DNA from 2 places in the Marinomonas sp. GJ51-14 genome. Region 2 is predicted to be linked to the other one. Evidence: predicted binding sites of a transcription regulator. Region 2 holds the regulator's gene; the other holds the start of a gene.
What was found. The regulator PhoB, encoded in region 2, activates phosphate uptake and scavenging genes when phosphate is short. The targets are predictions, from matches to a motif close to TGTCATANNNNTGTCANA.

Region 1 (15,806 bases), 370 kb from region 2:
CATTCTTAACACCGCACGGATCTAACCATGAAGAAGCCTTACAAGAACATAAGTATCGCTTTATGGAAGGATTTAAAAACCATTTGATAAAAACGCGTCGCAAGCGTCGTGAATTCATATTTTGCGGTACTGGCAATGTAGCCCGCTCACCAATTGATGTGAGTAGCTGGTTTGTTAATCAGCGCAACTCTGGTTTTTTACCAGAAGAGCGTAAATGGATAAACGAAATATTCAATGAAATGGAATATATCGACGCTTTCCGTCAAGTAAACAAACAAGACAAACAATATACTTGGTGGCCTGATTACGAGCGCGCATGGAAACTGGATGAAGGTGGTCGCTTAGATTACCAAATCGCTACTCCAGGCATTAAAAACCTAATCCAAGGTGGCTCCATTTATAAAGGCCAACGCTTTTCAGATCATGCACCACTGATTATGGAATACAACATTGATTAAAAATTGGTTACTTATTTAAGCCAATAACTTCTTATCAAAAAAAGCCCGCTGGATCTCTTCAGATTACCTGCGGGCTTTTTTATAAAGGCGAATTAAACGCTTAAATGTTAACGTTCGTCTTCGTAGAGCGGTTTGTGTCTTACCTTGAGTTTAAGCTGATGAATTCCACCTGGTGCAATTTCATAAGAGTCACTCATCACATTGGCCGCTTCAACACAGACAAACTGACGATATTCATCATCTTCCATATCTGGGCGTTTTTTCGCTAGCTCTGCCCCTGGATTCCATACAACAGTACTTTCACTGCCTTCGGTACTAATCACTATTTTTCTTTGTAAGCCTGCGTCTTGTATTTCACATTTCTCAGGTGCAGATAAATACACGCGATCAAGGCTATCACAGGGTGCTATAGCGCCTTTTTGTATATGACGGCTACTCTTATCTAATTTATCAACATAGACCACCTGATCCAGCCCATGAACTTCCGTTAATAAATTATCTGAAACATTAAAATAAGTATGAAGTGCTTCACTAATTGGCATTGGCTGATCAGACAAGTTAGCGGCAGAGAAGTTGACTCTAAAGCCCTTACTAGAAAAACGGAAAACCTGTCGTAGCTCAAAGGCCAAAGGCCACATTTCTTCTATTAATGGATGATCTTCAGAGGCTAAACGAATCACAACCTTTACATCACCATTTTTAAAACGACCCGCTTCGATAAGTTCCCAACGAAAATAACGAGCAAGACCATGTGTTGGATAATCATCATGCTTTGCATGGGCGCTAAACCAAGGCCAACACACGGGAATACCAAAGTGACGACGTTCAAAACGCCCTTCTCCACCTTGATGGTCTGATTGAAACAAAAGGTCCTCTTGACCAGCAGGAATAAAGCTCGCTAAATGCCCGCCCCAAAGCGCAATAACAGCGCTAAAGCCCGGTTGATCGATGATAATCTCATCGCATTTTTTAAAGCTTGCTGGGCGTATTTCGCCTCCCAGCTCTTCCAACGCTTTCATCAGTTGGCCATTCATCTACAACTCCATAAACATTTATTGGGGGCACATAGTAACTTTCGACAGAATGATTACAATAGTTTCTGCTTATACTGACAATTCAACAACGCAAATAACACTGTTATGAATCAATAAAAACTTAACCTGATCGCCCTTTTAGGCTATAAAGCATAGCAATTGCATTTATCGTGTAAATCTAAAAAAACAACTTTTAACGTTTTCTGTTTTCTTTTTCAAAAGTAAAGGTGCACTTTTTCTATGGATCAACTAAACGAGCCAAAAATGGTTATCGGTAGCGACGAATGGTGTACATTCACCTCCATCAAGATTCCAGCAATCAAAGCACGGGTTGATTCTGGCGCAAAAACTTCTTCAATGCACGCAGTCAATATCCAAAAGTTCTCTCATAATGGTGAACAGTGGGTACGATTTGAGGTACATCCTCTGCAAAAGAACAAGAAAATCACAGTTCATTGTGAAGCACCTCTTATTGACCAGCGAGTCATCAAAAGCTCAAGCGGAGATAAAGAACAGCGCCCAGTGATTCGCGTCCCTCTTTCCCTTGGCGACAAATCATGGGAAATTGAGGTCACTCTCACAAACAGAGACAGTATGGGTTATCGAATGTTACTTGGACGAGAAGCAATGAGCGGACGCGTTCTAATTGACCCACAAGGCCAGTGCTTGTTAGGTGACAGACAACAAGACGAGTTGAAGAATCTATATCTGAGTTAAAATATAACCCAGCCTAAAAGACATCGACAAAAAAACGCTATCTGCCTTCCATCCAACTTTTTAATAAAAGGAGATGGAAGGCTTCACAAGCCTATTTAGATAAAGCCTTGCTCAAACGTTGTAATTTTTGGTTAGCAGCAGATAATGCCAATTTGTTAGTCGCAATGTCCGTTACATCATAAACCACCAAACAAATATGCTTAATAGAACCATCAGGGCTTGATATTGGGCGTATCGCTACATTCTGATACATCTTATTAGCAATACCAGTAATCGGACGATAGCTTTTAAATGGAAATAAATACGCACGTTGTTCCCAAGAAACAAAAATAGGCGTTTTTAATCCAAATACATTATCGAATTTTTGACGTAGCCAGCTTGTATCTAAACTGGGAAATAAGGTTAACAAGGACTGCTGTTTCGCAATTGATGAACTAACACCACTGTGGTTTTCCATAAAACTATTCCACAGTTGAACTTCGTACTTCGAATTTAATACCACTAGACCTACATCGATATGATGAAGCATATCGAACATCCAATGAAAATCCGCTAATCCTTCGCCATTATTCATTATTCATCCTCCACTAAAAACGACAACAAGTTCTCAAGTGTTGGCACAGAATCTTCTGTGAACAGCAGCATCAAGTCACAGCTAATCTGATAATTTTCCACTTCATAGACAATTTCAACAGCGAGCGTACGTCGCCATGTCGCTTTTTTAACATTAATTAAGTCAGCAATCTTGACATGCTGTCCCAACAAAGCTGGGTGACTGTGACTAAAATCGATATTGAGCTGTTTGCCAATAGCGGCCATAAAAGGGCCAACTAAAATAGAGGAAACATCCATTAAAAGTTCGGTTTCTAACTCTCTAGTGATTCTCTCAGTAACTCCAAGAAGTTTTGCCATATCAGGAAAACTCGAATCACTAAAGATTAATAAGGCTTCAAATGCGATACCGGACCCAACAAACCCTTGCGATACAGCTGAACAGCTATCTGCTTTCACGCTGTAATCAAGCGCCATTTGTAACTCGCTAACTTCTAGAATATTTACCGTGGGCACTGGCAATTTAACAAACACATTTAACATTTCAGCAAGGACACTGGCTGCACGCCCCATTGCGATGTTTGATATTTCTTGCAGGCATTCGTTAAGAGTAAATTGTTCTGCGGCTGAGCTTTGAGGAATCACTATTGAATTACCAGTGCTTCCAGCAACAAACAAACCTAATGAAATGAGTAAATCACGAAGATCTTTAGCTAACGCAGGTTTTTTATGAAATGCCATCGCGCCCATGTTTTTAACACGTTCAATCGCTTTGGGTTGTACATCACCAGACACAACAATAACAGCGGGGGATTGAGCAAAAGACTGCAAAGCCTCAAGCGTCTCATAGCCGTCTTTAATTGGCATATTCAGATCTAAAAACAACACATCAAAAACAGATGTCGATATTAAATCTAAGGCTTCTTGACCATTTTCAGCGTACTCGACATCAACATCCCAGTCTGTCGGCAATACTCGTGCTAATTGCTTTCTGGCAATTGCCGAATCATCACAAATAAGTACCCGTTTACTCATACTACTCCCTTTTCTTGTTGTAGTGGCCTAGCTTCCTACTATGCCACTTTAGCTATTGCTCCTAATAACGTATAAATGTTATTTCACGTACCACTTTTGTATCTGTGTTACTTAAAACATAGCAAATATTTTTCAGTTATCACTTTTCCTCGCTTAAATTAGGTAAAAGATAATAGTGCTTTTGTTACTAACCGCTCATCGTATTTATTTAATTTTGAAGTGATTAATGGCGTTCTAATGACTTCAATATTCAATTCTTTTAATTGCTTAACATCCACTTCACCGTAATCGTAACTACTATCAAGCAGTAAAAAATCCAATGCAGAATAGGCCTCTTGACCTTCTTTATCTACTTCGACGGCAGCTACCAACCTTCGTATTCTTTCCATTAAAGATAAACCCTGCTGTTCAGGATCAATCCCTAAATTAGGCAGATACACTTTAGGGTTTGAATTATTGCAAATTGCACGACCAACCCCTTCTGGCATTAGGTTAGCGAGAAGACTGCTATAAAAACTACCTGGCGGATAACAAATCAAATCCGCGCACTCTATCGCATCTTTACGGTCATCTGCAATATGTTGGTTAGTTAATTGCGTTCTACGTAATCCGCTATTAAGCCACATACGCTTGATTGGACTAGGTAATACAGTTGTTTCTTTACCAGTAATATTATGTTGCCCTAAAACGATGTCGCCATTGTCTAGTTCAACACCTAAATGCAAACTAGCATCCAATGTGGTTTTCACATCCCCCAAGGTTTTCACTAATCGAGAGAACAAAAAGACAATAGGGTCCAATTGCTGCTGATTATTCAAATAGCCACCAGCAATAATCAGATTCCCAATACTTGCGCCTCGTAAATCAAAATCATCATTGATACGCTGCTGAGTGACAGCGAGATGAGATTGAATTAACGCCTTCATCGGGTTAGGAATGCTTTCAATGAGTGGATGTTCACCTAATACAAGATGCTGCAATTGTGCTTTCAACTCAGCCGAGGTTTCATGTTGACTTAGACGATGAGTAAATAGGGCATACACTGCTGGCTGCCCCATAACAGTCTCATCTGCTAATGCCATTAAACGGCTACGTAGATCTCCCACTGCTGGAATATCAAATTCAGCACGTAAACGTGCAGAACTACCACCAGAATCAAAAGGCGTTACCAAATGAATAGAATGATGCGTGTATTCTTTAAACACTCGGCTGATTTTATTTAGCGCTGAGCCGCCACTAAAAAACAACACTTTTGGACCTTGTTCTGGCAAACTTTGATAACGATGCACACGAACAAGATCTGGCATCATCATGCGACGAAAAATACGCAGAGAACCGGCCATAAAAACCTCATTATTAAAAGTGACGGACAAATAAAACCAAAGAATGAAACACTTACATGCACCAAAACGAATCGACTTGATGTTATCTTCTAATGATACACAATGCTAAAATGAAAATCAGACTACGCAAAAAATAACACTCTTAATTTCAGCTTTTCCTTTAATTCACTAAAGAGAAACATTATGGCAATGACAGGTTTATTAGCATTATTAGATGACATTACTGTGTTATTGGATGATATTGCTGTTTTCTCAAAAGTTGCTGCAAAGAAAACTGCAGGGGTACTTGGTGATGATCTTGCACTCAATGCTGAACAAGTTTCCGGAGTAAAAGCAGATAGAGAACTCCCTGTTGTTTGGGCGGTCGCCAAAGGTTCCTTTCTAAACAAACTCATTCTTGTGCCTTTAGCCCTTGCCATCAGCGCTTTTATTCCTTGGTTAATTCAACCCTTATTAATGGCTGGCGGCTTGTATTTATGTTTTGAAGGAGTAGAAAAAGTTCTACATAGTTTTCAAAAAGACAAAGGCGACAAGCATGCTCTCACAAAAATAGTGAAAGAAGCGAAATCAGACACAGAAATGCTAGCACTAGAAAAAAACAAAATACGCGGTGCCATTCGAACTGACTTTGTACTCTCTGCCGAAATTATTGTCATCGCCCTCGGCACTGTTGCAGGTCTCGATTTGCTAACTCAAGCCATTGTGGTCAGCCTAATTGCCTTTATTGTTACTGTGGGTGTTTATCTATTAGTTGGGATGATCGTCCGTCTTGATGATATTGGTTTGCATTTACATCAATCCAGTAAAAAATCCATCCAAACCATCGGGTTTGGCATTCTAAAAAGCGCCCCGATGCTCATACGTTTACTTTCGATTGTCGGAACCATTGCTATGTTTTTGGTTGGCGGTGGAATCTTCGTTCATGGTTTACCTGCTTTACATCATGCTGCAGAACTAGCCATTTCAGGTGAGATAGCTAACTACCCAATTCTAGGCAGTTTAATTAACACTGGAATCAGTTTATTAGTCGGCTTATTGCTAGGTGGTATTGCTGTGGGAATAGCGTCCTTTTTACCAAAAAAACGCACATAAAAAAGAGTTATAAACTCTATAGCTAGGCTCTAGAAAGAACGCCTAGCCAAAATATAGTCAGCCAGTTCCGCAAAGCCTAAACCTCCCGGTTGAGAAGTTTGGTAGCGCGGACGGTGTGTCATAATCGACAAGTGTTCCGCTATGTTCGCTACCCCCACACTCAGAGGAAAACGTGCAAACATACTTTCATCGTTAGGTGCATCACCAACGTACAAGACTTGCTCTCGTTGCTCCAACTCACTTAAACCATAGACTTGACTTAAGACTCGCTGAGCCATTGAAAATTTATCATACCCTTCGGAGCAAACATTGATGTGTATTGAGCTAGCTTTCACATTTAAACCTAAAGCAGCAAGCTTAGACAAACATGCATTCTTTTCCTCAACTGCAGCAGGCTTTACATCTTGCGCATAGTCAATCGCCACATCAGTTAACCGATAAGATTGATCTCTGGCGAGTTTCAATCGAGGGAATTGCACTAACACCTTATTCACTTCACTCAATAAACGAGCTTGTTCAGCTCGCATAATTGATTCTTCACGCCAAAATTCATAAGTAAGGTGCTGGTCTAAGGTTTTTCCAATAAAGCAGGCACCACCTTCTGTAATCACACCATCAACGGGCAACGCTCTAGCAATCATGTCAGACCACCCAGCACAACCACCTGTGACGGGAATAACTTTAACTCCCTTTTCTTTTAATACAGTCAACGCCCGTAATGTTTCCACAGGCAATTGTCCTTGCCAAGTTAGGGTATCGTCGAAATCCGTTAAGATAAAACGTAAACCTTTACAGTCATCACTGACTAGCTGAGAAAGATCATGAATGGACATATTCATCCTATGAACAAAGTTGAATTTTGACACCTTGAGAGGTGAGTAAATGAGCTTGCGCTGGAGTCAGTAGATCACTAAAGAACCAATCAATAGCAGCAAAAGGATGAACCCGTGCCATAGCCTTGCGCCCCCATTTGTGTTGATCTACAACCAAAAGGCTGTGACGACTTTGTTCAACAATAACTCGACTCACAGCGGCTTCTTCTGGATCAAAATCCAATATTCCCTGCATTTCATCTATGCCACCACAGCCCAATACGCCATAGTCAAAATAGTATTGCCTCAAACCAGATAAGGTTTCTTCGCCAACCAAATCATGATGACGGTGTCGCAACTTGCCAGCCAAAACACGTACTCTAATATCTGGATAATTCCCTAAGATACCAGCCACAGTGAGATTATTAGTGAATACTTGCAAACGCTGATGAGAAACTAGCGCCTTGGCAACATATTCCACTGTGGTTCCAATACCTAAAAAGACTGACGCACCATCAGGAATCAACTCGGCAACGTGCGCAGCAATCGCTTCCTTTGCATCACTGTTTAAAAACTGTCGATTATCAAAAGATAAGTTTTCAGTACTCGATACAGGCGAAATTCCACCATGGGTTCGTCGTACAAGGTGACGTTCAGCCAATTGATTGATGTCTTTACGAATGGTTTGTGATGACACGTTAAAACGTGCCACCATCTCTTCTACTAATAAAGCATCTTCTTGCTGCACCCAGTTCAATATCTGGTTTTGCCGTTCATTTAAGCCCACAAAGGTGCCTTATCTCTATTCATTAAGGTGCTAATAAAAACGCAAATTTTGTTGGATCATCAGTAATAACAGCATCCATACCCCAAGCCCAATGAGATTCCACAGCTTGCGGATCATTCGCGGTATAACAAAGTAGTTTATAGCCCGCTGTCTTCACAGCTTGAGCTTGAACTTGCGTTAATCGAGAATAATCGCAGTTCAAACTGTAAGCCTTAATACTTTCAAGCTCTTCCAACCAATTGGCTGGAATATCTTCATACAACTGAGCCAAATGACGATCACTGTCGATCTCATAGCTCATCAGCAAAGCCCCGTGGTTAAAGCTGGAAATCATTAGCTTGTCATTATCTATCCAGTGAGTTTTCAACATTTCCATAACAGCTGGAACAATGGTTTCAACATCGGTACTGTCGTGTTTGATTTCAAGGTTTAAACCAAGACCTAGAGACTGAATACACTCTAATGCTTCTAAGAGTGTTGGTACTTTTTCACCAGCAAAATCAGCTGAAAATTTCGTGCCTGCATCCAACCCAATAACATAGCTTAGCTTTGCATCACGAGTCACACCTTGACCATTTGTACATCGCTCCAGTGTATCATCATGAAAAATAACGAGGGCACCTTCAGCAATCAAATACACATCAATTTCCACCCAAGTTGCACCCGCATCGGCCGCAGCACGAATCGACGACAAGGTATTCTCAGGTGCTAACAAGGCTGCGCCTCGGTGTCCCATTACTTTTGTATTCAACACTTTTTCACTAGTAACCTTTTCACCTGAAACATTCCCATCTAAAACATGGTCTTTTTGCATCTTGCTCTCACAGCCTTTGTTGAGTTATTTCGTCAAATAAATGCCAGTGTTTGACTGGTGCCTTTAACCATATGAGACTATTTAGCTCAGGCAAGTGCGGTCCAGACAAACGAACAACCATAGGAATGCCTTTTTTAGACTCTTCCTCTAATACACCATGTATCAGGGTCTCAGCGCCTAGAGATTCTACCGCTTGAATACGCAAAGCGAAATCAGCATTTTGCCCATCTGTCACTTCTAAATGTTCTGGACGAATTCCCCACACTACGCCACCACGGTGGTCATGAGGCAATGGCAAGGTTAATGAATCTGAAATTTTAACACCTTGTTCAACCAAATTCGCTGGAAGAAGATTCATCGAAGGGGAACCAATAAAAGACGCGACAAAAGGCGTTGCCGGTTTATTGTACAAATCCATTGGCGTGCCGATTTGTTCCGCATTACCTTTATTCAACACAACCAAACGGTCCGCCAAGGTCATGGCTTCGACCTGATCATGGGTAACGTACAAAGTTGTCGTACCTAATTTACGTTGCAGCTGTCGTATTTCCACACGCATCTGAACGCGTAATTTGGCATCAAGGTTAGACAAGGGTTCATCAAACAAGAAGACTTTTGGATCACGTACCATGGCACGCCCCATCGCCACACGCTGACGTTGACCGCCAGACAATTGACCTGGTTTGCGTTGTAACAAGTCGGTGAGTCCTAACATTTCGGCTACATCAGTGACTTTTTGCTCGATAATCTCTTTCGATACTTTGCGGTTCTTCAAACCATACGCCATGTTGTTGTAAACCGTCATATGCGGGTACAAAGCGTAGTTTTGAAATACCATCGCGATATCTCGCTCAGCAGGCTCTTTTTCATTCATACGTTCGCCACGAATACGTAGCTCGCCATCCGAAATACTTTCGAGTCCTGCTACCATGCGCAATAACGTTGATTTACCGCAGCCTGATGGACCAACCAAAACAATAAACTCACCTTCTTCAATAGATAGATCCACACTTGGAATTGCGTGATAACCATTGGGGTATGTTTTACCTATTTTTTCTAAAATAACATCCGTCATCACTACTTCTCCGAATCCACTAAACCTTTGACAAATAACTTCTGCATACCAATAACAACGGCAACAGGCGGCAACATAGCAAGTAAGGTGGTCGCCATAATTTGGTTCCACGCAATATCACCATCTGTAACAGATAACATTCGTTTAATACTCATAACTAGGGTGTAATAAGCATCATCCGTGGTAATCAACAAAGGCCATAAATATTGATTCCAACCATAAATAAACAAGATCACAAACAGCGCTGCGATATTTGTACGCGATAACGGCAACAAAATATCAAAGAAAAAACGAAACGGCCCAGCGCCATCAATTCGTGCCGCCTCTACCAACTCTCCTGGAATGCTCAAGAAGCACTGACGAAACAAAAAAGTTGCTGTTGCACTGGCAATCAAAGGCAGAGTCAAACCGGTATAACTGTTTAACAAGTTAAGATTTGCCACCACCTCATAAGTCGGCACGATACGAACCTCAACAGGTAGCATCAGTGTCATGAAGATGATCCAAAAACACAGATTCCGAAAAGGAAAGCGGAAGAACACAATCGCATAAGCAGACAACAATGAAATGGCGATTTTTCCGAACGTAATCCCCAATGCCATCACCAAAGAGTTCAACATCATGAAAAATACGGGCGTATCAATACCGTTACCAGCTTTCTCAAGTAACACAGTTTTCCACGTATCCACACCGGCATCACCAAACCACAATGGAATGTGACCAACACCAAAAGCAGACGCCGGATGAGTTGAAGCAACAAGCGCCATCCACACTGGCAACGCCACTAAAGCGATGCCTAATAATAAAGTTGCGTGGCTAACAAAAGTTAACCAAGGGCGATTTTCTATCATGAGTACTGCACCTTGCGCTCAATGAAACGGAACTGAATAACTGTCATAAGACCAACAATACCCATCAGCACAACAGACTGAGCCGCAGAGCCACCAAGATCTAAACCGACAAAACCATCTTCAAATACCTTATAAACTAAAGTATTTGTACTCTGGCCTGGACCACCCTTCGTGGTTGCATCAATTACACCGAAGGTTTCAAAGAAGGCATAAACTAAATTCACCACGAGTAAAAAGAAAGTCGTCGGTGACAAAAGTGGAAATACGATCGTCCAGAAGCGTTTAAATGGGCTAGCTCCATCAATCGAAGCCGCTTCAATCAGTGAACGAGGTACAGCTTGCAAGCCAGCAAGAAAGAATAAAAAGTTATAACTAATCTGCTTCCACGTAGAAGCAATCACCACCAGTATCATGGCTTGATTACCATTAAGGTAATGATTCCACTCCACACCTGATGACTCTAGCCACAGGGCAATCGGCCCCATACTTGGATCAAATAAAATCCACCAAAGCACACCAGCCAACGCAGGCGCAACAGCGTAAGGCCAAATCAACAAGGTTTGATACGCTAACTTTCCGCGAATAACTCGATCTGCCATGACAGCCAATAATAACGCGACAGACATACCTAAAATGGCAACAGAAAAACTGAAAAGCAATGTGGTTAGCATCGATTGGTAATATAGAGGATCAGTAAACAAATCGATAAAATTTTCAAAACCAATAAACTCTCGGCTTAAACCAAATGCGTCTTCTTGATAAAACGCTTGCTCTAATGCTTGCTCTGCAGGCCAAAGGAAAAAAATCGCCGTCACCAATAGCTGAGGCAAGAGCAATAACCAAGGAAGGCCTTTTTGGGGGAAGGTAACCGTCATAGAAATATCCAAACAAAAAAACGAAAGAACACCTAAAAAAATCGCCCTTATGTACAAACATAAGGGCGACCGTTTTATTTAGTCGTTTGCTCTTTCAAACTTACGAAGAAGTGCATTACCACGTTTAACCGCAGTATCAAGAGCTGTTTGAGCGTCAACCTTACCACTCCATACAGACTCAAGCTCTTCATCAATTACGCCACGAATTTGAACAAAGTTACCTAAACGTAACCCTTTCGTATTTGCTGTTGGTGTACCTGTTGTCATCTGAGTAACACCCGTTTCTGTACCAGGATTGGCAGCATAGAAACCTTCACCTTTCGTTAAGCTATAAGCCGCTTTGGTAATTGGCAAGTAGCCTGAAAATTGGTGCCAATCAGCTTGAACAGAAGCTCGAGATAAGAAACTTAGAAAAGAAGCCACTCCTTTGTATTCTTCTTTTGAATGACCTTGAAGAACCCATAAAGACGCGCCACCAATAATGGTATTAGAAGGCTGTTTAACTTTACCCTCCCAATAAGGAAGCTCAGTCACACCAAAATCAAACTTAGCATTACGTTTGATGCCTGCATAACCAGCAGACGATTCAGTAAACATGGCACACTCTTCACTATAGAATTTAGCGGCACCATCGTTTGTACGGCCAGAATAACTAAATATGCCATTTTTTTGCCATTCACCCATTTTCTTAACATGAGCAACTTGCAGTGGACCATTGAAAGTTAATTCTGTTTTCAAACCGCCAAAGCCGTTATCCAAAGACGCGAATGGTACGTTGTGACGAGAGCTAAGGTTTTCTAGATGAACCCAAGATTGCCAAGCTGTTGTAAAACCACAAGACACACCTGATTGTTGTAATTTTTTCGCAGTCGTTTCTACTTCTTGCCACGTTTTAGGGGCTTGAGTAATACCTGCTTTTTTGAACAAATCTTTGTTGTAGTACAAGACTGGTGTTGAACTGTTAAATGGCATAGAAAGCATTTTGCCTTCACTACTTGTGTAGTAACCTGTGACAGCACTTAGATAAGTACTTTCATCGAAAGGCTGACCAGATTCACGCATTAATTGGTGTACTGGATAGATAGCGCCTTTCGCTGCCATCATACTCGCCGTACCCACTTCGAATACTTGAACAATAGCAGGTTGTTGTTTCGCTCGGAATGCCGCAATTGCCGATGTCATGGTTTCAGTGTAATTCCCTTTATAAACAGGCTTTACAACATAAGCATCTTGGGAATCATTAAAGCTTTGAGCGATTTCATTTACTTTTTCGCCATTGGCCCCACCCATTGCGTGCCACCATTCAACTTCTGTCGCTGCGAACGCTGAGCTCGCAAGAGACATACCAACAACAACTGACGCTAACTTAAATTTATGCATTTCTGTGTTCCTCACAATGAGTTTTTATTAGAAAAGAAAGAACGACTATAAACAGCAAATGTTTCAATTTGATGATAGTTAGGTTTCATTTGAAATACAATTATTTTCAAATGAAAGTTTTTTATTAAAAATAATACAAATATGAAACGAAAGGAGAAGAATCACGCTCAGAAATGAAAAACGATGTAAAAAAACGAATGAACTTGTGGCAACTCAAAAGAGAAAATAAGACAGGAAAAAAATCAAAAAAAGCCACTAAAGGCTTTAGCCTAATAGAAAAATAAAGCGAAATAAAAGCAATCGTTTTAAGCTAATACCTCTTGATTAAGAGCAATCACTAACTTATCAAATTCAACAGTAAGAGAGGTAAGGCGTGCAGTTAATCTATCAAAATCATGCACTTTCACTAGCGCTTCAACTTCCGTAATAAGCTGACAAAAGCGATAACCAGATACTTCCAAACTAGCGCCTTTCAATCGATGTGCAACAATCGCAAGGTTAACCCAGTCATGAGACGCCAAATGCACTTGTAGGCATTCATACAATTCTGTCGCTTCCATAATAAACTCACCAGCAACCAGAACCATCAAATCATGGTTACGAGCAAGACGGGTCTCATAATCTGCGCCATTAAATACTTCTTGTTCAAACATGGTAAAAGAACTCCTTTCTATCCAACAACCATATTAAGAGAGCCATTTCATTAAAATGGCAACTAGCTTATCTTGTGACACAGGTTTTGCAATATGATCATTCATACCAGCAGAGAAACATTCATCCTCATCGCCTGTCATTGCATTAGCGCTTAACGCAACAATAGGAACATCTTGTGCTGTTTGGCCTTCTATTAATTGTCGAATTTTTCTGGTGGCTTCATAACCGTCCATAATAGGCATCTGACAATCCATGAAAATCAAGTCGAACTTAGTAGACATGGCTTGTTCAACGGCCTTTTGGCCATTCTCGGCAACAACAACTTCTACTCCGTATAAGCTCAACAACCCACGAGCCACAATTTGATTCGTTAAATTATCTTCTGCTAACAGCACTTTTGCCTTAAATACAGGTCGGCCCTCAGCCGTCATTTCAACTTCCTTTAGCACCATACTAGGAGCTCCTAAATATAAGGGGTTTAGATTATCCAATACATCCACTAATGATTTACTAAATATAGGCTTAATTAGAGATGCATCATACCCCTCTAGATTAAAATTTATATTTGAATGCTCATGCAGAAATACTTGAGACAGTTCTTTTTCTTTACAGAGCGCTTTCAACTTAAAAATATCAGAAGAGTCAGCATGCCTTAGAGCTTGTGAATCCAACAAAACACAATGACCACTCCATAGACTCTCTGATAAAGCATCATTGAGACTCTCATAAGAATCGTATTTGACGTTTAATGAAGCCAATAAATCTTCTAAATACTTCCGTCCCGTGTTGTTTTGATAAATTAAAATGACACTAGCATCATAATTGAGTGCTTCAACCTTTTCGGAATCCCCCCAGATCAAGCGGAATATTAAAGGTAAAAGTAGACCCCTCACCCTCTACGGAGATTAAGTTGATACTCCCCTCCATTGCCTCTATCATTTCCTTGCTGATCGCTAAACCAAGACCCGTTCCACCAAATCGTCGTGTTGTTGAACCGTCAGCCTGCTTAAAACGTCGAAATAAGTGCCTTTGATCTTCTTCAGAAACCCCAATACCAGTATCAACAATAGCAATACGTAAAATAATTGATTCATCTGATAAAGGATCAACCTCAAGATATAATGACACCTCGCCTTTTTCTGTGAACTTAACAGCGTTACCAACAAGATTAACCAAAACTTGCTTAATACGCAGACGATCCCCACGTAAATTCAATTCAGGAATAACAGTAGCGGGCACATTTAGCGTAACCCCTTTTTCTTCAGCTTTGAGAGTAAATACACTTGCTACGTCTTCAATAAGATCACTCAGTTCAAAGACTTCTTTCTCTAATATTAAATTACCCATCTCAATTTTAGACAAATCGAGAATATCGTTAACAATATCCAATAAAGATTCAGCACTCCGCTGAGACAGTTTTGCCAAGCTCATCTGCTCATCTTGCAGCTTGGTACTCATTAATAAAGATAAACAACCAATTACCCCATTTAACGGCGTGCGAATTTCATGGCTCATGTTAGCCAGAAACTCACTTTTTGCATGATTTGCTTCTTCCGCTTCGTTTTTCGCCTTACTTTGTTCTAGCTCAGATTTTTTTAAAGATTCGTTCGCTAACTGTAAATCTTGCGTTCTTAATCTAACTTTATTCTCAACCTCTGCGGCATAGCCACCCACTATTAATAAGAACCAGCCAAACAATCCTGAAATAAGAAAACCACAAGCTAAAATGAAATGAACAATCCAAGGCTGTTTAAAAAAGTAACTGTCACTGGTTTGAAACAGGTGCCATGACTTGCCACCAACATCAATATCGAAACCAACAGCATGATTGAACTCATTAGCCCCATAGCGCGTAATAAGTTCATCTATGGACAAACTTGCTGACTCACTTTTTGTTACTAGGATAGGCTGACCGGTCTCATTCATATCAACCAAATACAGTTCAGTATTTGGCAACAATCCCTGCTCAACAATCAAATGTGTCAATTCATCAATCTCAATAACGGCCGTTGCTACACCTAAAAATTCATCCGTTGTTTGATCGAAAAAAGGTAAAAAAAGTAATACCCCATCTGACCGCTGAATAAGCCTAATGGGCGTTGTAGGATATACATCTCTCAGCGAAATCGCTTGATCAAGAGCAAGCTGTCGATCAGATTGAGAATAGATATCGTAACCAAGAACGGCTCGGTTACGGCTAACGGGTGAAATAAAGGTAACAACTATGTGCTTATCTCTTAGCGTTACAGGAACAAGCTCCCCTTCCGTATTTCTTTCTTTTACCTTAAAAATAAAATCTGAATGAGTTTTTTGAATGTCCTTTTCAA
Region 2 (15,806 bases):
GGAAGGATCACCTGCTTCGATTTTCGACAAATTGAAGCTCAATAACTCCAATTCGCCGTTAATGATATTGAGTAATCTTATTGTACGGCCGCCTTCAAAATTTCGAATCAATAAGCCAACATCGCTTTCTCTTAGTAAGTCGATTCGACTCATTAATAAGTCGTATTCAAAAAAAGCGCCACCATTAAGAGGGTAGTCACTGTTGTCTAATGCTACGAGGTAGTTTTGAAAGCGATAGGCTTGAATTTGTAACTGTAAAGCATTCCATAAGGCACTTTCGAAAACTCGGCGACTGTGATTCTTTGCACTGTCACTTGTATGAGTGATGATGCCAAACACAGCGATAGAAACTGATATGATGATCAAGATTAAAATATAAAGCGTCCATTGCTTTAGTTTCAGTAACCATAGTTTTCCTTTGAATAAACGCACAGTATTACTCCGTTAAACTGATGAACTTAATTTTGGCTACCTGCCAAATAGAGCGCCCATAATATATTTCGGATTTTAACTCTTCTAATTCATCAAAGGGGTAAATTACCATGATAGGACCGAGACTTCTTATTTCCATTTTTTGCCCGTCTTGAAGGAATGCAAAAATGGCTCCATTATCTACGAAGTCGCTCAAAGGTATTTCTGTCATATAGTCATTGAGTGCGAAAACCTGTAATCGTTCACTCTTGCTATCTAGAAGCTTGGCTAAGTCTGCCGCTGAGAAACCTTGATATGTATGAGAGCCGCGGGTCCAAGGATTATGTGTTGTGACAGAATATTGGGGTAAGGATTGCAACATTGTCAGGTCAAATTTGGCGTCTTGATCTGAATTCGTAGCACTGATGGCACCTGATACAGTAAGAATAATGTTACCTTCAGGCTTATCTAATGCGTAAGAAAAAGAAGAAGTAAAACCAATCCATAGTAATACTAACACTGTTGTTAAACGCATAACCTACTCTCTCCATAGTTACATTAAGACGTTTCTTAATGAGGTAGAATCTTATTACTTTGACCCTATAAAATAACATTATTCCCAATACGCAAATAGACTGATTGAATGATATTTAAAGGATTCATTTGGGGTCAATAATTGTTTCAGTGGAATAAGATATTACAAATGGGATTGTGGAGGCCTGAAAGTCTCCGTGATATCCTGTATTTTTACCTATGAAAGGCTGTATTTACTTTGATCACACAACCCTTTAAAGCGGCTGGTGCTTTTTTAAGAGCCATGCCTTTGGTGCTTTCGAAAGAATTAAGACTGTTTATATTGGTTCCATTATTAGCCAATTTTCTCCTAATGGGCTTAATTTACATGGTGGCTTTTAGTTATTTTCAGAGTCTACTCGACTCTGCTATGGGTTATGTACCGGAATGGGTTGCTTTTCTAAATTGGCTGTTTTATCTGATTTTTGGCGCCATTATTAGCGTACTTTTATTTTACAGTTTTTCAGTTGGCATCAACATATTGGCTGCACCATTTATGGCGTTTTTGGCGGAAAAAGTAGAAGAAAAACAAACGGGTAAGACGTTTGATGAAGAATTAACGACAAAAGTTATTTTAGTTATTGTTGGAAGGTCTTTACAAAGAGAGTTGCAAAAGATTCTTTATTTTTTACCACGTTTTATCTTGCTGCTTTTATTGTCTTTTATACCAATAGTGAACGTTATTGCTCCTGTTTTGTTATTATTGTTTTCATGTTGGATGCTATCTATTCAATATATGGATTATGCATTTGATAATAATAAAGTGAAATTTCATGATATGAGAATGGCGTTACGTACTAAACCTTTGTTATGTTGGACATTTGGTGGAATTGTCATGGTTGGGTTAACCATACCTTTCTTTAATTTATTCGTTATGCCTATTGCTGTTGTTGCGGCGACTTTATTATGGGTGTCGGTTTTTAGATCACAACATGGGGATTTTTCAGCCCTGTTAGATCGCACTAATGGAATATAGTGATGTCATTAAAAATTTTAGTGGTTGATGATGCGTCTTTTACGCGAGACTTGATTCGACGAACATTGCGAAAGCAATTTCCTGCTGTTGAAATTGAAGATGCAGTAAATGGACGTAAAGCACAGATATTAATGACCAAAACACAGTTCGATATGGTGCTGTGTGATTGGGAAATGCCAGAGATGACTGGCGTCGAGCTATTACAATGGTGTCGAGAGCAGCCTAAGTATAAAAAAGAAGACATCCCCTTTGTCATGATTACCAGTCGTGGAGATAAAGACCATGTCATCGAGGCTGTTAAGTCTGGGGTGACCGACTATCTTGGCAAACCATTTTCTAGTGAACAGTTGATTAATAAAGTTTTCTCAGCTGCAAAGAAACATAATATGGACCGGCAATTGGCGGCGCAAAAACCGCGTAGTAACTCATCTGCTAGCGGAGTCAGCTCCGCATCTTTGGATGTACTAATGGGTTCTACTGGGTCATCGAAACCTGTACAAGCAACTAAATTTAACAACCCTACTATTACTGTGAAAGACGTAAAAGTACCAACAATTGTGCGTTTTGAAGGCAAACAGTTCCGCTGTATGGTGATTCAGTTTAGTAAACAATCTGCGACTATGTTGATTAAGAGTGATGATGTTGTGCCACAAGTACTAGGACAATCTGTGCTAGATTTGGAATTTGATGGTATTGTAAATCGCTTGAATTATTACGTTCAGGCGGTAGCAACGACTGAGAAGAAACACGACTCGACATTTTTGACTGTAACATTAAGCTTAATTGACCAAGATAAGGAAAAAGAAGACTTTATTGGTCAACTTTTTGATAGCTTATAATCTTGTTTTATAGTGTTGAAGAAAATGATTTTTTAAAAAGGGAAGCAAGTATATTTGGCTTCCCTTTTTTATTTATAGAGTTGGCTCGTTATCACTGGTGGATGATACAGCTGGAATACTGTCTGTTCTGGTTCGGTTTGCTGGAAAGTAGCAAGAGAAGGTACTGCCTTTTCCTGGTTGGCTGCGGATTTGTAGTTTTGCATCATGATGTAATAGAACATGTTTTACTATGGCTAATCCAAGGCCTGTCCCACCTGTTTTTGATCCTCTACCTTTATCTACTCTAAAGAAGCGCTCAGTGAGTCGTGGTATATACCTTGGGTCTATACCGAGCCCTGCATCTTTGACTGATAACACACCGCTTAAATCATTGGATTCCCACTTTACATCGATGCTACCGCCATCCGGTGAGTATTTGATGGCATTAACAATAAGATTAGAAAATGCGCTGTAGAGCTCCTTGTAAGAACCATAAATGCGAGCTTCTTCTGGAATGTCCACAGAAAGACAATGTTGATCATCTAATATTGGTATTGTCACTTTCTGGATAGAGGTAACGATGTCAGAGACTTTGTGCCATTGGTTCTCTTCCCGTTTGTCATCACTTTCTAATCGAGATAAAAGTAAAAGGTCTTCAATAAGTTGTTCCATGCGCTCAGATTGTTCGGACATATTTACTATGCCTTTCTGCATGCTTTTAGGCAGGCTATCTTTGAACATTTCTAAGGTTTCTAAATAACCTTTGATGACTGTTAAGGGCGTTTTTAATTCATGGGAAGCGTTAGCGACAAAATCTTTTCGCATTTGTTCTAACAGGTGTAAACGAGTAACGTCACGTACAAAAACAAGATGGTCATTTTTGTCATACAGAGTGGTTTGTATTTCTAAATATACGCCGTCTTTGGCTGGTGATTTGATAATTAAAGGCTCGCCAAAGCGCTTTTGAGTGAAGTATCTAAAAATTCTGGACTGCGAACAATGTTAGTAATGGCTTGACCACGATCAACCGGGCGCATCAGCCCAAGAAAATGAGCCGCAGAATTATTCCACCATTCTAAATTGCCTTGGTTATCAGCCATGATTACGCCTTCTTTCAAGGCTGTGGTAGAGCTTTCTACTCGGGTGAGGGCTTGGCGCATTCGTCGCTTGGATTTACGTTGTTTCTTCTGTAAGCGATATACAGCATCAAAAACTTCCCCCCAAATACCGCTGCTTTCTGGTGGAGCAGCACGGCCAGAGTGACGTAGCCAATTATGAAATTGGTATAGTTGATACAGTTGCCAGTATAAAGACCCAAGGACATAAAGCAGTAAAACACCCAGCAATTGTCCAATGACAATACCGATTACAATGCAGGCTGCTAAACCTAAAAGCCAACTAAGGATGGCGTTTCGCCAAATACTTTTCATGCGGACCTTTTTGCTGAAAATCGGTAGCCTGTTCCTCGTACCGTTTGTATTAAGGAATCGTGTGAGCTGCCAATTGCTTTACGTAAGCGACGAATGTGAACATCCACGGTTCGTTCTTCCACATAAACGTTCCCACCCCATACTTGATCTAATAACTGAGCTCTTGAATAAGCTCGTTCTTGGTGAGTCATCAGGAACTTCAGTAGTCGATACTCGGTTGGCCCCATATCTAAAGGGCGGCTGCCGATGGTGACTCGCTGACTGATTGGGTCGAGAACTAAACCTTCGACTTCAATTGGTTCATCAACACCTTGAGGTGTCGCTCGACGTAATACCGCTTTGAGTCTCGCGACTAATTCGCGTGGCGAAAAAGGTTTGGTGATGTAATCGTCCGCGCCGACTTCCAATCCTTGTATTTTGTTGTCTTCTTCACTTTTCGCAGTCAACATAATTACAGGGATTTCAGCGGTTGTATTGTCTTTTTTCAAGCGACGAGTTAACTCAATGCCACTACCACCAGGCATCATCCAGTCGACAAGAATAAGATCAGGTCTATGATCCACGATAATTTCGTGGCCTTGTTGAATGTTTTCTGCTTCCAAATACTCATAACCAGCCATTTCAAGAGCGATGGCAATCATTTCACGTATGGAAGATTCGTCGTCAATAATTAATACTTTTTTACCGGTCACAGGATTTATCCTCATCTCAGGAACGGTCTATTAAAACGGCTATATATGACAGTTTGGTTAAAATGTCATAACTTTGCCATATATATTACATAAAATAACTTGTCGCTAAGCCTATGAATACGCAATAACCGATACGATTATTATCTAGAAAAGAACGGAAACAAGCGTCTCGGTCACGATATTTAGCTTGTTTAAACTGATGATAAAAAAGTCCGATACAGATAATTAATGAAGCAAAGTAAGGCCAATTTAATTCTGCAAGCAACCCTACCCAAGTCAAAAGAGATAGGGTTAATCCCTGTAAGCAAATAATCACGAATAAGTCTTGCTCACCGAATAAAATGGCGGTCGATTTAATGCCTATTTTTAAATCATCAGGGCGATCTGTGATCGCGTAATAAGTGTCATAGGCAATCGTCCAGAAGCAATTTGCGACAAATAACATCCATAGTATGGGATCACTTAAGTCGCCTCCTTGAGCGCTGTAAGCCATTGGAATGGCCCAAGAGAAAGCCAAACCAAGAAAAAGTTGTGGTAAATGAGTATATCGCTTCATGAATGGATAAAGTGCTGCAAGGCCCAATCCGACAAAAGACAATAAAATGGTTCTCATATCCGTGAAGAGGACTAATACAAAACTGAGCACACAAAGACCTGCGAAAAGAATTAAAGCTTCTTTTTCTGAAACACGACCTGATGGTAAAGGGCGGTTCTTTGTACGTTCTACACTGCCATCTACTTTTCTATCTGCGTAATCATTAATGACACAGCCAGCTGAACGCATACTGAATACACCTAATATAAAGATGATAATTAAATGCCATTCAGGCATGCCTCCTGAAGCAAGCCATAGAGCCCATAATGTTGGCCACATTAGAAGAAATGAGCCAATAGGGCGATTAAATCGTGTAAGTTCTAAATAATTTTGAAGTTTTTTCATAATAATCCAAACGGTGATTTTAAATGGTTTATTTCGTCAAAAAACACTTCATTGACCAATATGCCTGGGCCAAATTGATGGAAAACAGAGCGTCTTGCCCACAGACCTGTTTGTTGATTCGGAAACAGGTGTTTTGGTAACTGTGTTACTTCAATACTGCTTCTAATAAGTGCTCTATGTTGGAATAAATAGCCACCTAATGGTTTATTTTTCAGGTGCTTCACTTGTCGCCAATGACCTCGTAATGCTTTTGCAGGGATAATGGAGCGCCCATAAATAACGCTAACACCATCAACCTTTAGTAAAACAGTACGAATTCTTGCTGCTTCACGAGGGCGTAACTTTAGACGACTTCTTTCTCGTGCTGTTGGTGTCCCCCAAGCGTCTTCTATGACTTCGACGGTCAATGAGCCAAGTTCTTGTAGTTTTGCGGTTAGAGACACATCAGAGGTTAACCAAGGCCATAAGTTTTTAGGCACTCTTGTTTTATTTATTCGATGTGCCGGCATCCAGCTATAGTCGAATTGTTGTGTAGCAGATTGATTTATTAACGTCATGATTAATTAGTTATTCATCTTGTTAATTAAATCGACCATTTTGTGTATTTCGGCCGACTTCTTATAAATATGGGTACGACACGCTTCTGCTTCTTCCCGAGTTAAACCAACTTCTAATAATACGGATGGCTCAATATCTCCGTCATCACGTAGTTGAGTAGATATATAGAGTAGCTTCGCTAAGGTATCGTGTTCACCATAGTAGTGTGGTTTTTTACTGTAGCGGATTGCTGTCCAAATGTTATCTGGCAAGCTCCAATAACGTAACAACCATGAACCTAACTGTTCTTTTGTAAAACGCAATGTTTGCATTTCAATGATTTCGGAAGGCAAATGAGCATTCGCTTCTTGATATCGAGATAAAATCGAAAAATGTGGAGGCAAGATAGTACTAATCGCTAAGTAGCCAAAGTTATACAGTAAACCTGCAAGGTAAGCGTGACCAATTTTCGGTCGATTGTTCACAGGCATAGCTTTCACCAAGGCTTCCATAAGAGCAGCGTTTGCAACAGAATCTAGCCAGAAGTCTTCATAATGTCGAGGGCCTTCTTCTGGTGTTTGAAAAGCGTTTCGCATGGAAAGGCCAAGAGCCAAGTTCATTACCATGTCAAAGCCTAATACTCGAATAATTGCATCCTCCACAGACTCAATAGAGCCAGGTGCACCGTAGTAAGCTGAAGAGGCCCAACTAATAACTTGGGCGGCTAAGCTAGGATCTAAGGCGATAACTTGACACAGCTCATCTGTATTTGCGGTTTTATCAGAAGAGAGGCGAATAATTCGATGAGACGATGCTGGCAGTGGCGGTATTTCTAGTGTCTCTTCTAGGCGTTGCTTAAGTCGAATAGACTGAAATTTTCCTAATGCTTGAAGGATCTGTTCTTCATCATTTTCATGGTTTTCGACCGGCGTTAGGATTAAAGATGTTTCGATGGATATACGCTCAAAGCGATTTAATGGGCCTGAAAACATGTCTTGTAATTCATCCACTGAAATTTCGCGATATCTACTGTTGGCTTTTGTTCGAATAGAAAAAGAAGAACCTTCCAAAATGCTTGATTCTAATATTGTAGTAACACTATTTGGTTTAATGAGAGGGTCGCCAGAAGTATTAAAATTAGTAATGGGTTCAAAGCGACGTTTAGTTATGCGAGATACAGCCGAGATGTCCAGCATATTACTCTCGGGAAAAATAACCTGTAAACGACCAGTATGATCAGCTAAATGAACAACTCTTAGTTTTTTGCTGGGTTGGAAGTTAAGTGATTGTTCCATAAAACTCTCTGTTAAAACACATACTAACGATAGATGTAAAAAAGCCCCTAGTAGGGGCTTTTGTCAATATAACAGATTTTAGAACTAAATTACGGATTAGTGATTTAGAATTTGGCTCAAAAACATTTGCGTACGGTCATGTTGAGGGTTGTCGAAGAATGAATGTGGCTCATTTGCTTCAACAATTTCTCCGGCATCCATAAATACAACGCGGTCTGCAACGGTTTTTGCAAAGCCCATTTCATGTGTTACACACACCATGGTCATACCTTCTTCTGCTAATTGAACCATTACGTCCAATACTTCTTTGATCATTTCCGGATCAAGTGCAGAGGTTGGCTCATCAAAAAGCATGATACGAGGTTGCATACATAGGCCGCGAGCAATCGCTACACGTTGTTGCTGACCACCAGAAAGCTGACCTGGGAATTTCAATGCTTGGTTGGCGATTTTTACACGCTCCAAATAATGCATTGCCATTTCTTCCGCTTCTTTCTTAGGCATTTTACGTACCCAGATTGGAGCTAAAGTTAGGTTTTCTAAAATGGTTAGGTGAGGAAATAAGTTGAAGTGCTGGAAAACCATACCCACATCCTTACGGATTGCTTCGATGTTTTTCAAGTTATCGTTCATTTCAATACCATCAACAATGATAGAACCTTTTTGGTGCTCCTCAAGGCGGTTAATGCATCGTGTCATTGTGGACTTACCTGAACCGGAAGGACCACAAACAACAATACGTTCGCCTTTTTTAATGCTGAAATTGATGTTCTTTAATACGTGAAAGTCACCGTACCATTTGTTTACATCGTTAAATTCGATGATTGCTTCTTCACCCGGCGCAAGTTGGGCACGAGCCATATTTGTATCTGACATTATAAATACCTCAAATTCTTAACTAATTTCGCTTGTGCCCAGTTTCTAATTTACGCTCGATTCTCATACTGTAGCGTGACATACCAAAACATGCAGCCCAATAAACAAAACCTGCAAAGGCATAACCTTCAATAGTGGTTCCTAACCAGTCTGCATCATGGGTTGCCGCTTGGATTCGACCAAGTAAATCAAACATACCTACAATGTACACTAGGGTTGTGTCTTTAAATAGACCAATGAAAGTGTTTACGATACCAGGAATAACCAGTTTCAATGCCTGTGGCAAGATGACCAAAATCATCGACTGCCAGTAAGTTAACCCCATAGCATCTGAAGCTTCATATTGACCTTTCGGAATAGCTTGTAAGCCACCACGAATAACTTCGGCCATATAAGCTGCTGAAAATAGAGTGATACCGATCAGAACACGTAATAGCTTGTTGAAGTTCATGCCTTCAGGCAAGAATAGAGGAATCATTACTGACGCCATAAACAAGATAGTGATCAAAGGAACAGCACGAACAGTTTCGATAAAAACGATACAAATAGATTTCGCAATTGGCATATTAGATTGACGACCAAGCGCCAACAAAACACCTAAAGGAAACGAAGCAACAATACCAACGACACCCAAAAGAGTCGTTAAGAACAAGCCACCCCACAAAGACGTTTCAACGATTTCTAACCCAAATACACCGCCAGCGAATAGGAAGTAGGCGATAACAGGGTAAACAACGATAATCCCAATGGATAAATATAGTTTGTTGACTGTTTTTACAGCAAAAGTACCGATTAGAACCACGAGTAAAATCAAGGCTAAATTAATACGCCAAGTTTCTTCAGATGGATATAACCCATACATAAACTGATCAAAATAAACGCCAATAAAAGCCCAGCATGCACCACCGCCAGTACAAGCTGCTTTAGATGCACCGTCAAATGTTGCAGTAATAATGCCCCATTCTACAACGGGTGGAACAAGCAGATATAAAACATAAAAGCTGAACAGTGTTAAAAAGATGTTTAAAGGGGACGACAATAAATTTTGGCGAACCCATGCCACAGCACCAACAGAATTCACTGGTGGTGGAAGGCTTGGTGATGGTTTAAATTCAATAGCCATGTTTTCCTCCTAGCGTTCCATTAATGACATTTTTTTGTTGTACCAGTTCATGAATACTGAAATCGTAAGACTCAATGTTCCGTAAACCAACATACAAAGACCGATGTTTTCTATCGCTTGACCTGTTTGGTTTAGCGTCGTACCCATAACAACAGCAACTAACTCTGGATACGCAATGGCGGCACCAAGTGATGAGTTTTTCGCTAAGTTTAGGAATTGGCTAGTAAGCGGTGGGATGATAACTCGTAACGCTTGAGGTAAAACGATCAAACGTTGAGTCAAACTATCTTTTAGACCCAGAGAACGAGCAGCTTCAGTTTGTCCCCAATTTACAGACAAGATACCAGCACGAACGATTTCGGCAATGAAGGCTCCTGTATAAGTAGAAAGGGCAACAAGTACAGCAACAAATTCTGGAGGAAGAACCATTCCGCCAGTGACGTTAAAACGACTTTTTTGCGGTAGGTCAAACTCAATAGGGAAACCAGACACTACCAATGCTAGAAAGGTGATAGCAATGATTGCGCCGAAAGAAGCCCAATAAGCAGGAAACCAAAGACCTGTTCTGGTTTGACGTTTTTTCGCCCAAACAATTAAAGCAATGGAGGCAGCAATTGATAGGATAAATCCTGCGACAACAATACCAAAACCTTCTTGAAAAATAGGGTTTGGAGAATAAATGCCGCGTTTATTTAAGAAAAAGTCTGCAAATATGATGCTGTTTCTAGGGTGCGGTAAGGTTGCTAATACAGCGAAGTACCAGAAGAACATTTGTAACAAAAGAGGAATGTTACGTAAGGTTTCAACATATACAGTCGCTAGGCGTGCAACTAACCAATTATTGGAAAGGCGAGCTAAGCCCATTACAACACCAATAATAGTGGCTAAAACAATACCCATTAAAGAGATAACAATAGTATTAATTAAGGCAACAACAAACGCTCGTCCGTATGTGTCTGCCTCTGTGTACTCAATTAGGTGAATAAGAACGGGAAATCCAGCTGGTTGGTTTAAAAACTCAAAACCAGTAGAAATACCTTGGTCTGCTAGGTTGGCTTGTAAGTTACTAAATAAATAATAGCCTACGAATACAACCACTGCTAGAAGCACAATTTGAAAGATTAGGGCGCGAGTGCCGGCGTCATGCAAAAGGCTTTTATTACTTGAAATAGTTTTATCGCTCATCTTAGTTCAGGCAAATGGAATGCTCGTCAGATGTGGTAAGGAAGGGGGAGAAACTCAGCGGCGATTTGCCGCTGAGTAAATTACCCTAAGCAGGTGTGCTTTTAGGTATTAAATATTAACGTACTGGTGGCGCGTACATTACACCACCTTCAGTCCATAGATTGTTAATACCACGTGGAAGGCCTACTGGAGTAGATGGACCAACGTTACGTTCAAACACTTCACCGTAGTTACCTACTTGAGATATTACGTTGTAAGCCCAATCAGCAGGAAGACCTAGCTGAGCACCCATATCGCCTTCTTTACCTAACAGACGAGCAATACCTGGATCATTTGTTTCTTTTTTGATTTTAGAAACGTTTTTAGAAGTAATGCCCATTTCTTCAGCATTAACCTGAACGAACATAGCCCAAGTTACAATGTCTTTCCACTGGTTGTCGCCGTGACGAACTACAGGGCCTAGAGGCTCTTTAGAAATTGTTTCTGGAAGGATCATATGATCACTTGGATTAGCTAGTTTAGAACGGTGAGCAGCAAGACCTGATTTATCTGTAGTGAATACATCACAACGACCAGAAGCGTATGCAGCTAGTGCTTCATCAGCTTTCTGAACGACAACAGGAACGTAAGACAATTTGTGCTTACGGAAGAAGTCAGCCATGTTCAATTCAGTTGTTGTGCCTTGCTCAGTACAAACTGTTGCACCGTCAAGATCCAATGCAGACTCAACACCTAGGTCTTTACGAGCCATGAAGCCCTGACCGTCATAGAAGTTAACCGCTGTGAAATCTAAGCCTAGAGACGAATCACGAGTATAAGTCCAAGTAGTGTTACGAGCTAGAACATCGATTTCACCAGATTGTAGAGCGGTGAAACGCTCTTTAGCAGAAAGAGGAGTGAATTTTACCTTTTGAGCATCACCGAAAACGGCAGCGGCAGCAGCACGACAAGCATCAACGTCAATACCAGACCAGTTACCTTGAGAGTCAGCGTTTGAAAACCCTGGAACACCTTGGCTAACACCACATTGGATAAAGCCTTTTGACTTAACGTCATCTAGAGTAGCGGCAGTAGCGGCAGTGCTTAGAGTAGCGGCGATTGCTGCAGTAGACAGTAGTTTACCAACATTCGATTTCATTATATTGAGCCTCCCGGGCATTTTTATATATGTTGTTATTTCACTTAACCTTTCAATATTAGACCTGAAGATCTATGTATTGATACTTAGCAAGGTTGGTGCCAACATTTAATTCTTCTTGTTGTTGAATATATGCAGATGATTCATCTAAAAAGACCATCACATACCTCTATAGAATTACTCTTTTGAGGCGTAGTCAAGAATAAAATATTTAAAACGATGTGCTACATGCTTTTTTTACACCTTTTTGGCAAAAATCACACTAAGCGCTAATGTTATACATTATTGTTCTTTAATTCTTCAAGTCACGGTATGTGAGGCTTGTAGCTTATATAAGAAGTTATTTTGCACAATATAGGGGCATTTTTGATGGATGAATGTACTGTTTTGTATCAAATGTGTATTTTGCGTTGTTTTGGTGCTTTTTTGTACAGGGTAATTGCGTCTATACGTAATATATTGAATAAAGCACTTTCCACAGCTTGTAATCTACATGGTAGACTTAAACTTCAGTAGAAGTCATGTAAGGAGATCCACGTCAGATGGATAACTCAGCAAAGCCACTTGATCGTTTAGACAAAAAGATTCTTCGTGAACTACAGATAAATGGTCGTTTATCTAATGTTGAATTGGCTAGTCGTGTCGGATTGAGCGCTACACCCTGTTTAGAGCGAGTGCGTCGCTTAGAGCGTAATGGTTACATTACTGGCTATTGTGCATTGGTAAACCCTAAGAAAGTTGATGCAGGCTTATTGGTGTTTGTCGAAATTCGTCTTAAGACAACATCACCAGAAGGTTTTAACGAATTTAAAACTGCCGTTTCTGAAATTCCAGAAATTTTGGAATGTCATCTAATTGCAGGTGATTTTGAATACCTTCTTAAAGCTGCGCGTATCGAATATGGATACATATCGATTACTACTTGGTGAAACCTTGTTAACGCTTCCCCATGTTCGTGAGTCACGCACTTATGTTGCAATGGAAGAGGTTAAAAGCACGACAGTGGTTAATATACCTTAGTCCTTCCTATTAGAGGCGAGAGCACTGGATCTTGTCTCCTTCATCCGTTCAAGAACTGCATCATGAGTCAGCCAATTTTGTCAGTAATTTTTTTAGCATTACTGGCCCCATCCCTTTTACGCTGAGGATGGCTTTTTCCGATTGAAATGGACGCTCCGCAATAAGTCTTTCAAGTACCTTTATGGGAATTCCGGAGATACTCAGTAATTTCTTTGTTTTTAATTTATTTATAATGGGGGATGAGTCTGTCATATCTATGGACACTTTTGGTGCCTTATCTTGCTTTATCGCCTCAGAATGATTCGTTGATTGAGTTAATAAAGGTGTTACTGTGTCAATTTTAGTTGCTGCTATGTTGTCAGGTCCTGCAAGAGTCTGATAAAGCGCTTCAAAATATACTGTGTCACGTAATGCGTAATTGACGCCATCCCATTCATTTAGCTGTAGAGCAAGTTGCCATGATCCCGTTGATGGTGGTTGGAACACTAAATCATAGTGACAATTTGGAATAAAGTGTTGGCCTTTGATTTCACCAATAGATGTCGAGGCTAATACATTACAATCAAAGATATTAGAGTTTGAGGAAAAAGCGCAGAGTTGAAGGCGTAAAGTGCCACTAATATTATCTTCTGTTCTATTGTTTCCAATACGTTCAATGGAAATCATGACACGATCATTTTCGATTCGATAACCACAACCTTGTATGAATAACTCAGCACCTTGATTTAGAGAGGACATGTCTACTCCTTCAAATGAATCGATAAAATAAGAATACACCGAAAACTATTAGTTAGAAGTCTTATTGATCATATTGTGTTCAATTAGATTTCTAAGCTTGATATGAAGCAAATATGAAGCCAAGGAGTATGAGAGGCTCAGCTAGACGTTTAAGTATTGGTCATGGTTAGGAAGCCATCTAGATAAAAGAGGCGATACATGTTCGGGGTGATTGGCATGTAATAGTGCAGCCGCTTTTTGTACGTCATCTAGTAAACCCTTATCACGTTGTAAATCTGCGACTTTAAATTCCCAGAGTCCGGTTTGGCGAGTGCCTAACAGTTCACCAGGGCCACGTAGCTCTAAATCTTTTTCTGCGATTTTGAAACCATCACTGGTTTCACGCATAGTTGATAGCCGCTCTTTTCCGTTCTGCCCTAAAGGTGACTTGTAAAGTAATACACAATGGCTTGCTGCCTGACCTCGACCAACACGGCCTCTAAGCTGGTGAAGTTGCGCAAGACCCAGTCGCTCAGGATTTTCTATTACCATGAGACTTGCATTCGGCACATCAACGCCAACTTCAATTACCGTTGTCGCGACCAATAGTTGAATCTCACCAGCTTTGAACTTTGCCATGATATCGGCTTTTTCTTGGGCTTTTAATCGACCATGAATCAAGCCGATTGTTAATCCATTAAGTTGTTCTTGTAATAGTACTGTTGTGTCTTCTGCTGCTTGGCATTGCAGTGCTTCAGACTCTTCGATTAGCGTACACACCCAATAAGCTTGCTTGCCTTCTTCACAAGCACTCTTAACGCGATCAATGACTTCTTGGCGACGTTGATCAGATACTACAATAGTATTTACTGGCGTACGGCCAGGTGGAAGCTCATCAATGATCGAACAATCCAAATCCGCATATGCGGACATGGCAAGTGTGCGAGGAATAGGCGTCGCTGTCATAATTAACTGATGAGGTTGAAAGCCATGCTTCATGCCTTTTTCCCGTAAGGCCATACGTTGATGAACGCCAAAACGATGTTGTTCATCAATAATAGCCAAAGCTAAGCGATCGAAATCAACCGTGTCTTGAAAGAGAGCATGGGTTCCAACCACAATCTGCGCGACACCTGAAGCTATATCGGCTAGTTCCTTTTCACGTACCTTGCTTTTCAATTTGCCTGTCATCCAAGCAATCTGAAGTCCTAGCGGTTTAAACCATTGGGTGAAGTTTATGTAATGTTGTTCCGCGAGAATTTCCGTAGGTGCCATAATTGCGACCTGATACCCAGCCTGAACAACTGACGCTGCTGCGAGTGCAGCAACCAATGTTTTTCCTGAACCAACATCCCCTTGCACCAAACGAAGCATTGGATGGCCTGTGTTCAAATCTGTCAGAATTTCTTGGAAAACACGTTGTTGTGCATTGGTTGGTGAAAATGGTAGCTGATTCAAGAGTGCTTGGCTCAGTTCACCAGCAGTTGGGACCTTTATGGAAACATCTTGTTTCGCTTTAATACGCTTACCAATTAACGAAAGTTGGTGCGCCATCAGTTCTTCAAAAGACAAACGGTATTGAGCAGGGTGACAACCAGATCTAAGTTGTTCTAGGTCTGCTTCACGAGAAGGGTGATGTAGAAAGAGAATAGCGTCGCTCAATGGAGGCAAACTGAATTGTGAGCGTATTTCCTCTGGTAGCCACTCTTGCAAGTTATAAGGGGTTAAACGCTCTAAGGCTTGCTCACAAAGTTGACGTATTTTGGTTTGAGTCAAACCTTCAGTAAGAGGATATATAGGTGTAAGTTGAGCCGTTTCTTCTTGTGTCTCATCGTCGCCTATTACCTTGTACTCAGGGTGATAGATTTCAAATCCTGTACTGCCTCGACGAATCTCACCAAAACAGCGAACACGTTTACCTGACTCTAATTGTTTCTTCTGTGCTGCAGAGAAGTGAAAGAAACGTAGACACAATGTGCCTGTATTATCTTTGATACGGCAAAGCAAACTGCGACGTTTGCCCATTTTTATCTCACATCCCGTGATTTGGCCTTCAATAACAGCTTCATCGCCAA

Region 1: the regulator PhoB is predicted to act here: its motif matches at 12,885-12,902, upstream of ugpB (sn-glycerol-3-phosphate ABC transporter substrate-binding protein UgpB).

The regions. Positions count from the first base shown of each region.
Region 1 covers NZ_CM147879.1:807,263-823,068, forward strand. Annotated here, with positions in the region: gene AC0L3Y_RS03945 (exodeoxyribonuclease III) at 1-458, shown strand, start outside; gene AC0L3Y_RS03950 (D-hexose-6-phosphate mutarotase) at 566-1,492, opposite strand; gene AC0L3Y_RS03955 (ATP-dependent zinc protease family protein) at 1,733-2,209, shown strand; gene AC0L3Y_RS03960 (hypothetical protein) at 2,301-2,783, opposite strand; gene AC0L3Y_RS03965 (response regulator) at 2,783-3,796, opposite strand; gene AC0L3Y_RS03970 (GAK system CofD-like protein) at 3,955-5,139, opposite strand; gene AC0L3Y_RS03975 (DUF808 domain-containing protein) at 5,323-6,231, shown strand; gene AC0L3Y_RS03980 (HAD-IIB family hydrolase) at 6,261-7,064, opposite strand; gene AC0L3Y_RS03985 (DeoR/GlpR family DNA-binding transcription regulator) at 7,072-7,830, opposite strand; gene AC0L3Y_RS03990 (glycerophosphoryl diester phosphodiesterase) at 7,853-8,644, opposite strand; gene ugpC (sn-glycerol-3-phosphate ABC transporter ATP-binding protein UgpC) at 8,652-9,719, opposite strand; gene ugpE (sn-glycerol-3-phosphate ABC transporter permease UgpE) at 9,722-10,570, opposite strand; gene ugpA (sn-glycerol-3-phosphate ABC transporter permease UgpA) at 10,567-11,445, opposite strand; gene ugpB (sn-glycerol-3-phosphate ABC transporter substrate-binding protein UgpB) at 11,524-12,825, opposite strand; gene AC0L3Y_RS04015 (Hpt domain-containing protein) at 13,131-13,478, opposite strand; gene AC0L3Y_RS04020 (response regulator) at 13,512-14,237, opposite strand; gene AC0L3Y_RS04025 (MASE1 domain-containing protein) at 14,311-15,806, opposite strand, start outside.
Region 2 covers NZ_CM147879.1:1,180,689-1,196,494, forward strand. Annotated here, with positions in the region: gene AC0L3Y_RS05780 (sensor histidine kinase) at 1-432, opposite strand, end outside; gene AC0L3Y_RS05785 (putative pterin-binding protein) at 437-946, opposite strand; gene cysZ (sulfate transporter CysZ) at 1,184-1,960, shown strand; gene AC0L3Y_RS05795 (response regulator) at 1,963-2,799, shown strand; gene phoR (phosphate regulon sensor histidine kinase PhoR) at 2,872-3,762, opposite strand; gene AC0L3Y_RS05805 (phosphate regulon sensor protein PhoR) at 3,720-4,208, opposite strand; gene phoB (phosphate regulon transcriptional regulator PhoB) at 4,205-4,900, opposite strand; gene ubiA (4-hydroxybenzoate octaprenyltransferase) at 4,986-5,840, opposite strand; gene AC0L3Y_RS05820 (chorismate--pyruvate lyase family protein) at 5,837-6,397, opposite strand; gene AC0L3Y_RS05825 (HDOD domain-containing protein) at 6,404-7,672, opposite strand; gene AC0L3Y_RS05830 (amino acid ABC transporter ATP-binding protein) at 7,769-8,548, opposite strand; gene AC0L3Y_RS05835 (amino acid ABC transporter permease) at 8,571-9,671, opposite strand; gene AC0L3Y_RS05840 (amino acid ABC transporter permease) at 9,681-10,856, opposite strand; gene AC0L3Y_RS05845 (amino acid ABC transporter substrate-binding protein) at 10,972-11,994, opposite strand; partial or broken gene lrp (leucine-responsive transcriptional regulator Lrp) at 12,537-13,014, shown strand; gene AC0L3Y_RS05855 (hypothetical protein) at 13,075-13,752, opposite strand; gene recG (ATP-dependent DNA helicase RecG) at 13,894-15,806, opposite strand, start outside.